DNA from 2 places in the Paenibacillus sp. FSL R7-0331 genome. Region 2 is predicted to be linked to the other one. Evidence: riboswitches for the same ligand, from Rfam matches in the RefSeq annotation. Region 2 holds a riboswitch; the other holds the start of a gene.
What was found. Region 2 has a riboswitch for S-adenosylmethionine ahead of R70331_RS25350 (methionine ABC transporter ATP-binding protein). Riboswitches for the same ligand answer to the same signal wherever they lie in the genome.

Region 1: linked by a shared signal. The riboswitch ahead of metA (homoserine O-acetyltransferase MetA) and the one ahead of R70331_RS25350 (methionine ABC transporter ATP-binding protein) in region 2 are both predicted to bind S-adenosylmethionine.

Annotation. Positions count from the first base shown of each region.
Region 1 covers NZ_CP009284.1:2,191,087-2,194,572, forward strand. Annotated here, with positions in the region: gene R70331_RS08990 (HRDC domain-containing protein) at 1-32, shown strand, start outside; gene corA (magnesium/cobalt transporter CorA) at 108-1,043, opposite strand; SAM riboswitch class I at 1,444-1,572, shown strand; gene metA (homoserine O-acetyltransferase MetA) at 1,682-2,599, shown strand; gene R70331_RS09005 (aminotransferase class I/II-fold pyridoxal phosphate-dependent enzyme) at 2,648-3,486, shown strand, end outside.
Region 2 covers NZ_CP009284.1:5,845,513-5,848,998, forward strand. Annotated here, with positions in the region: gene R70331_RS25340 (MetQ/NlpA family ABC transporter substrate-binding protein) at 1-276, opposite strand, end outside; gene R70331_RS25345 (methionine ABC transporter permease) at 330-998, opposite strand; gene R70331_RS25350 (methionine ABC transporter ATP-binding protein) at 998-2,014, opposite strand; SAM riboswitch class I at 2,110-2,252, opposite strand; gene R70331_RS25355 (Cthe_2314 family HEPN domain-containing protein) at 2,308-3,102, opposite strand; gene R70331_RS25360 (UbiD family decarboxylase) at 3,169-3,486, opposite strand, start outside.

The DNA of each region.
Region 1 (3,486 bases), 3.3 Mb from region 2:
CTCAGGCAGACGGAGCAGCTGTGAGCTATTAGCAATGGCAAAGGCGAAGGTTCCCCATACTTTGCAGTAGCGGTAGCCTTCGCCTCAGCGTATTCGTCCGTTATCGTTCATAGCCAATCCTTTTTGCGGAAAATCACGAGCATTCCGCAGCCGAGTGTGACCATCACGGCAATAACACCATAATAGCCGTATTGTGAATGGGTCTCGGGTATATTGTCAAAGTTCATTCCGTATATCCCGGTAATGACGGTCAGCGGCATGAATATTGTAGTTATTGCAGTGAACACCCTCATAATTTCATTGGCGCGGTTAGCGATACTGGACTGGTAGGCTTCACGCAAGTTGCCCATCAGGTCGCGGTAGGTCTCAAAGGTTTCTGAGATCTTAACCGCATTTTCATAAATATCACTGAAGTATTTCTGCAGCTGGTCATCGATCAGGCGCAGATCCTTTTTGTTCAGGGTGTTGATTACTTCCTTCTGCGGACCGAGCATCTTCTTCAGCCACAGAATTTCACTGCGCAGACCAATGATTTCGCTCAGATGCGTTTTCTTGGTATGCATCAGAATATCTTCCTCAAGCTTCTCAATCCGTGCTTCAATCCGGTCGCCCACAGAGAAATAGTTATCGACTACGATGTCAATCAGATGGTAGAGGAAGCGGTCAGGCGCACTGACCTCCTGTTCCCACAGAATGGGCTTCAGGACGCGAAGCTCATGAATTTTTTGTTTAGTCACAGTAATGATGTAGTGTCTGCCTAAGAATACGTTAAGCGCCCGGAGGAAGATTTCCTCATCATCAAACCGGATGCTGTTAACTACAATAAAATAATGGCTCTCATAAATTTCGATCTTTGGCCGCTGCTCCTCTTCGCTGAGACAGTCCTCTACGGCAAGATCATGCAGATTAAACAGGGGCTGGAGCTGCTCCAGGTCCTCATCATCAGCATCGATCCAGTAGAATCCTTCAGCCGGTGCGGTCAATGTTGCTTCAATGTCATCAATCGGGGTAAAAACGCCTGCGTTCACCAGCCGGATTTTCATCTGATTCACTCCTTATGTCCCCGGTCTTCTCCAGGGTTATGCTAATTAAAGCACACGGAAAAAATCAGCTTGGCCGGCAGTACAATCAATGCTTAAGGCCAGGATGACGTCTCGAGAGCATGAAGAAGTAGTGCTCCCGCCGCCGGCAAGCTGATGTTAATCCTGTGTGGTTGCTCACTTTGCACGCTTAACTGCGTACCCGGGTCGCCTTCCATTCTTCTCTCACCTCTGCTCCTCGTCATTTGTGCCTTTTGAAACACTTGTCTAGTATAACGCCGGGGTATGCCTCTTTCAAGCTAAATTCTTTTCATTTTCAAGGCTCTTCAGCATTGTATGGACTTGACGAAAAGCAGGTTCATGATTTAAAGTGAATTTTAAGAAAAAAATTGAATACAGCTAAATCTTATCAAGAGCAGGTGGAGGGACTAGCCCGATGAAACCCGGCAACCGGCGTGAAGACGCACGGTGCTAATTCTTGCGGAAGATATGCAGGGGAGAAAGCCCCGGCGTTGATTCTGGCAGATGAGAGAGGCACATATGACTGAACCTATATGACCTTTCTCGTGCGAGAAGGGTCATTTTTGCATGGAAATCAGTTCAAGCTCAGGTACTAATTCGATTAAGGAGTGGACACAGCAATGCCAATCAAAATCCCTGACAGTTTACCGGCGAAAGAAGTATTATCCGGAGAAAATATCTTTGTAATGGATGAAAGCCAGGCTTTTCATCAGGATATCCGTCCGCTCAGGATTGCTATCCTCAATCTGATGCCGACCAAGGAAACGACCGAGACGCAGCTGCTGCGCCTGATCGGTAATTCCCCCCTGCAGGTTGATGTCGTTCTGCTTCATCCCAGCTCCCATACCTCCAAGAATACTTCTGCGGAGCACTTGAAGAGCTTTTATACAACCTTTGACGAGATCAGCAACCGCCGGTTCGACGGACTGATTGTGACCGGCGCTCCGGTTGAGCAGCTGGAGTTCGAGGATGTGAATTACTGGGAAGAGCTGCAGCGGATTTTTGAATGGAGCAAGCACAATGTTACATCGACTATGCATATCTGTTGGGCTGCACAGGCGGGCCTGTATCACCACTTCGGTGTACGTAAAGTCAGTCTTGCCGAAAAATGCTTTGGAGTGTTCCCGCACACTGTGAGCCATAATAATGTTAAGCTGCTGCGCGGCTTTGACGAATTGTTCCATGTTCCGCACTCCCGCCATACCGATGTATCGCGTGAAGACATTGAGGCAAATCCGGAGCTGCAGATTCTGGCTGAATCGGAGGAAGCCGGGGTCTACCTCGTGGCGACACATGACGGGAAACAGATTTTTGTTACCGGACATTCCGAATATGACCCGTTCTCGCTAAAATGGGAATATGACCGTGACGTTGCAAAAGGAATGGATGTCGCGCTGCCGAAGCATTATTATCCTAAGGATGATCCGCAGCGTACACCGCCAGCCGTATGGCGTGCCCATGCGAACTTATTGTTCGCCAACTGGCTCAATTACTATGTGTACCAGGAGACACCCTACGATATTGGTCCTATTATCTAATATATAGAAGGAATTCATTCACTCAACCCCACATTAGGAGGCTCACCGATGGACGAGAAACTCAGGATTGAAAGCAGACTTGCACAAATAGGCTCACAGGAAGATCCCGCAACCGGGGCAGTTAATTATCCGATTTACAATGCAACGGCATTCCGCCACCCGCGGCTTGGACAAAGCACCGGCTTTGATTACATCCGCACCAAAAACCCGACCCGTTCTGTTCTCGAGACAGCGGCCGCTGAGCTGGAGTCCGGCGATGCCGGCTTTGCCTGCAGCTCCGGCATGGCAGCCTTGACCACCGTGTTTGCTTTGTTCGGACAGGGAGATCATCTGGTTGTTTCCCTCGACCTGTACGGCGGAACCTATCGTCTGCTGGAACGGATTCTGTCCAAGTACGGCATTACAGCCTCCTATGTGGATACCAACGATTTGGACGGGCTGGAAGCAGCCCGCCGTCCCGGGACAAAGGCAGTATTCATCGAGACACCGACCAATCCGCTGATGATGATTACAGATATTGAAGCAGTGTGTACATGGGCCCGTCATCACGGGCTGCTGACCATTGTAGACAACACACTGCTCACTCCGTTCTTCCAGCGTCCGCTTGAGCTTGGGGCAGATGTTATTGTACACAGCGCAACTAAATACTTAGGCGGCCACAATGATGTGCTTGCCGGGCTGATTGTAACCAAAGGTGCCGAGCTGTCAGCGGAAATGGCGATTCTGCACAATTCCCTCGGGGCCGTACTAGCGCCTAATGACAGCTATCAGCTGATGAAGGGCATGAAGACGCTGGCACTGCGCATGGAACGTCATGAGAGTAACGCTCTGGCCCTTGCCCGTTATCTGCTGGAGCATCCGGCAATAGCTGAAGTATTCCATCCGGG
Region 2 (3,486 bases):
GTAGTCAGTGAATTCCTTAATCTCCAGCTTGATGCCTTGTGCTTCAAGCAGCGGAGCGATGGCATTCAGAATTTCGGCATGCGGTACAGGAGAAGCACCGATAACAAGCGTTACCGGATCAGCGGCAGGCTCTGTAGTAGGCTCAGCGGAAGCATCAGCTGCCGGAGCATTAGTTGCTGCAGAATTTGCAGCGTTATTAGCAGTGTTATTGTTGCCGCAAGCTGCCAGCACCAATACCAAGGTCAAGCTGAAGAACGTCAGTAGTACTTTTTTCATCTGTAAATCCCCCTCTAAATGTGTTTATGAATAAGGCTATATTTGGAATTACCTTATTTCCGGGTGAAATATTGGACCAGCCTGTCTCCGGCCATCTGCAGCAGCTGAACTAGTATAACCATCAGCACTACAGAGATAATCATGACTTCCTTCTCATAACGGTAATAACCGTAGCGGATCGCGAGGTCACCAAGACCGCCGCCGCCGATCATACCCGACATTGCTGTGTAGGAGACAAGGGTTACCAGCGTAATCGTTACTCCGGCGAGCAAGCCTGGACGGGCTTCCGGCAAAAGCACACGCATAACAATCTGGCCTGTCGAAGCCCCCATGCCCTGCGCCGCTTCAATCACTCCGCGGTCTACCTCACGCAGTGAGGTCTCCACCAGTCTGGCAAAGAACGGGGCAGCACCGATAACCAGCGCCGGAATCGTTCCAAGTACCCCGATTGAAGTTCCCATAATCGTCTTGCTCAGCGGGATCAGGGCCACCATCAGAATCAGGAATGGAACCGAGCGGAGGATATTTACAGCCAGTGATAATACCGAGTAAACAACCCTGATAATACTGTTATTTGATCTTCCCCATAAATATAACACAATTCCGAGCGGTAAACCAAGAATAATTGTGAAAATTCCGGAATATGCCAACATTTTTAATGTGGCACCGGATGCTTCACCCATTTCCTGCCAATTAATATCATTAAAATTGAGACCGCCCATCAGGAAATCACCTCCACATCAAGTCCTTGTGCCGCCAGTTCAGTTATCGTAGCGTTAATTGCGCCGGGCTCGCCTTCAAACCGGACAATCAGCTGGCCGTAAGGGACATCCTTGATGGTCGAAATCGTACCCTGCAGAATGGCAAAATTGACGCCTGTTCCGCGTACAATCTCAGATAAGGTGGACTCATAGGTTTTTTGCCCCAGAAAAGTAATCTTAACCGCCTTCGTATCGCCTCTGCCTCCAGCTTCCAGCGCTGCTCTAAGCGGACCGTCCTGCTGTGTTTCACTGCGGATGAAATCCTTGGTCACCTCATGCTTCGGCTTCAGGAATACCTCTGTCACTTCGCCCTGCTCCACAATTCCGCCTCCGTGAATAACGGCTACCCGGTCGCAGATGCTCTGGATGACATGCATCTCATGGGTAATCAGTACAATGGTCAGGTGGAACTTGCGGTTAATATCAAGCAGCAGCCGCAGAATGGAGTCTGTTGTCTGCGGGTCCAGCGCCGAGGTGGCCTCGTCGCACAGCAGAACATCCGGATCGCTTGCAAGTGCGCGGGCAACGCCGACACGCTGCTTTTGTCCGCCGGATAGCTGGGCCGGAAATTTGCCTGCATGGTTTTCAAGGCCGACCAGCACCAGCAGCTCCTTCACCTTCTGATCAATCCGGCTCTTTGATGTGCCTGCCAGCCTCAGCGGGAACGCGATATTGTCATATACGGTAGCAGAGGATAACAGATTAAAGTGCTGAAAGATCATGCCGATCTTACGACGTTTCTCCTGCAGCTGCCCCTTGCCGAGAGCGGTAAGCTCAACGCCGTCTACCCAGACCTCACCGGCGGTCGGGCGCTCCAGCAGGTTGATGCAGCGTATCAGTGTACTTTTACCGGCACCGGAATGGCCGATTACACCGAAGATCTCACCTTTTTTGATAGACAGATTTAAGCCCGAGAGCGCTGTTGCGGCCTTACTGCCCTTTCCGTAAACCTTGGTCAACTCTTTCAGCTCTATCAATTTCCGTCGTTCCCCCTTTATTCTGATGCTAATCAAAAAAGCCCCTTCCGATCATTGCAGATCGCAAGAGGCCCTGTGCGTTTGTTAACAATGCCATCTCATCTGCCAACGTCCGCATCCATGCGGCATTGTAGGAATTAGCACCATGACATTTGCAGGCAGCGCAGAAATAAAGGGCTGTACACAAATCGGTTGCCGGGCTTCATCGGGCCTATCCCTCCGCCGCTCTCGATAAGAAAAATATGAAATTATTGAGCGATACTTGTCGCAGAATATAAGAATATAATGCAAGCCTAAGTATAGTGAGTTTCCGCTTTTTTGTCAAAGGAAGATTTTGTCGCTTTAACGTGCCCCTGTCCTGGAGTATTATCAGCCATAGCCTTGTTTTTATGCCACTGCTCATTGCTGTAACGGAAGGCTGCACATAAGGATTTGCAGACCATCTCCACACCCTGCTTCAGATCCTCCAGATGGCTGTCCACATCCTCCAGCCTTATTTTATCATGAAGCCCTTGATGCCTCTGCCACAGATCATCCTGCATTTCAGCGTTCATGTAATGAATCTCGGCGTTGCGGCGCTTGCGCAGATTCTGCAGCGGCTCACGGTATGAATTCTTTATGTCCTCAAGCTCATCTGCCAGCGGACTATGCGTCTTAAGCAGCTGAAACTGCCGCAGCACCGTGAAGTAGGAGAAATGGGCCTTATTCTGGCTTGTGTTCAGATCATACAGGCTGTTCAGTACCGTTCCCAGCTTGTCGAGCAGTGAGAAGACACGGATAAAGCCGTTTTTATAAAAATAAACATACCGCGCGTAATCCCCCTGCTCCTCCACCGACATATCATCCATGTACCCTGCAACGACCTTTTTCCGGTAAAAAGCTGCGGCGAAGCAGCTCTGCTCCAGCTCATCAAGCGAGGAAATCAGGCCGCGTGTCCATATCTCCAGCTTGCGGTACTCATGGTCATGATCTTCATGGTCATTCATTTCCTTGCGCAGCATGGACGCTACCTGTGCCATGTTGTCCATCGCTTCAGCCAGTACCCCGCTGTTGCGGCGCGGAGGCTCACCCAGTAATATCCGCAGCATGACTTGTCCTCCTTAAAGTTACGAAGAATGTATGATTCCAGCCTTTAATGAACGGTCAGCTGAGCTTTACTGCTGAAAATAACGGCTCCAGCTGCGGTCAACCAAATCCAGTGTACTGCTGCAGGCCGTCTGCTCCGGTTCATATCCCGGCTTCATACGCGCATCAATGACAATCGGCAGCTTGTAGCTGAGCTGATGCTGCTTTATTACTGAAGCAGCATAAATATCCCTGGCCGGATCAAACCGGGTAAACACCGTCCATAAGAAGGAGCTTTGGGTGCGCACCGCTTCAGCAGCATGATCCGTCACTATCACCAGCGGCCAGGCTGTCTGCTGTTCGCGAAGATCAGCACTCAGCCTGACGGGAAGCTCCGGGTCCTCTTC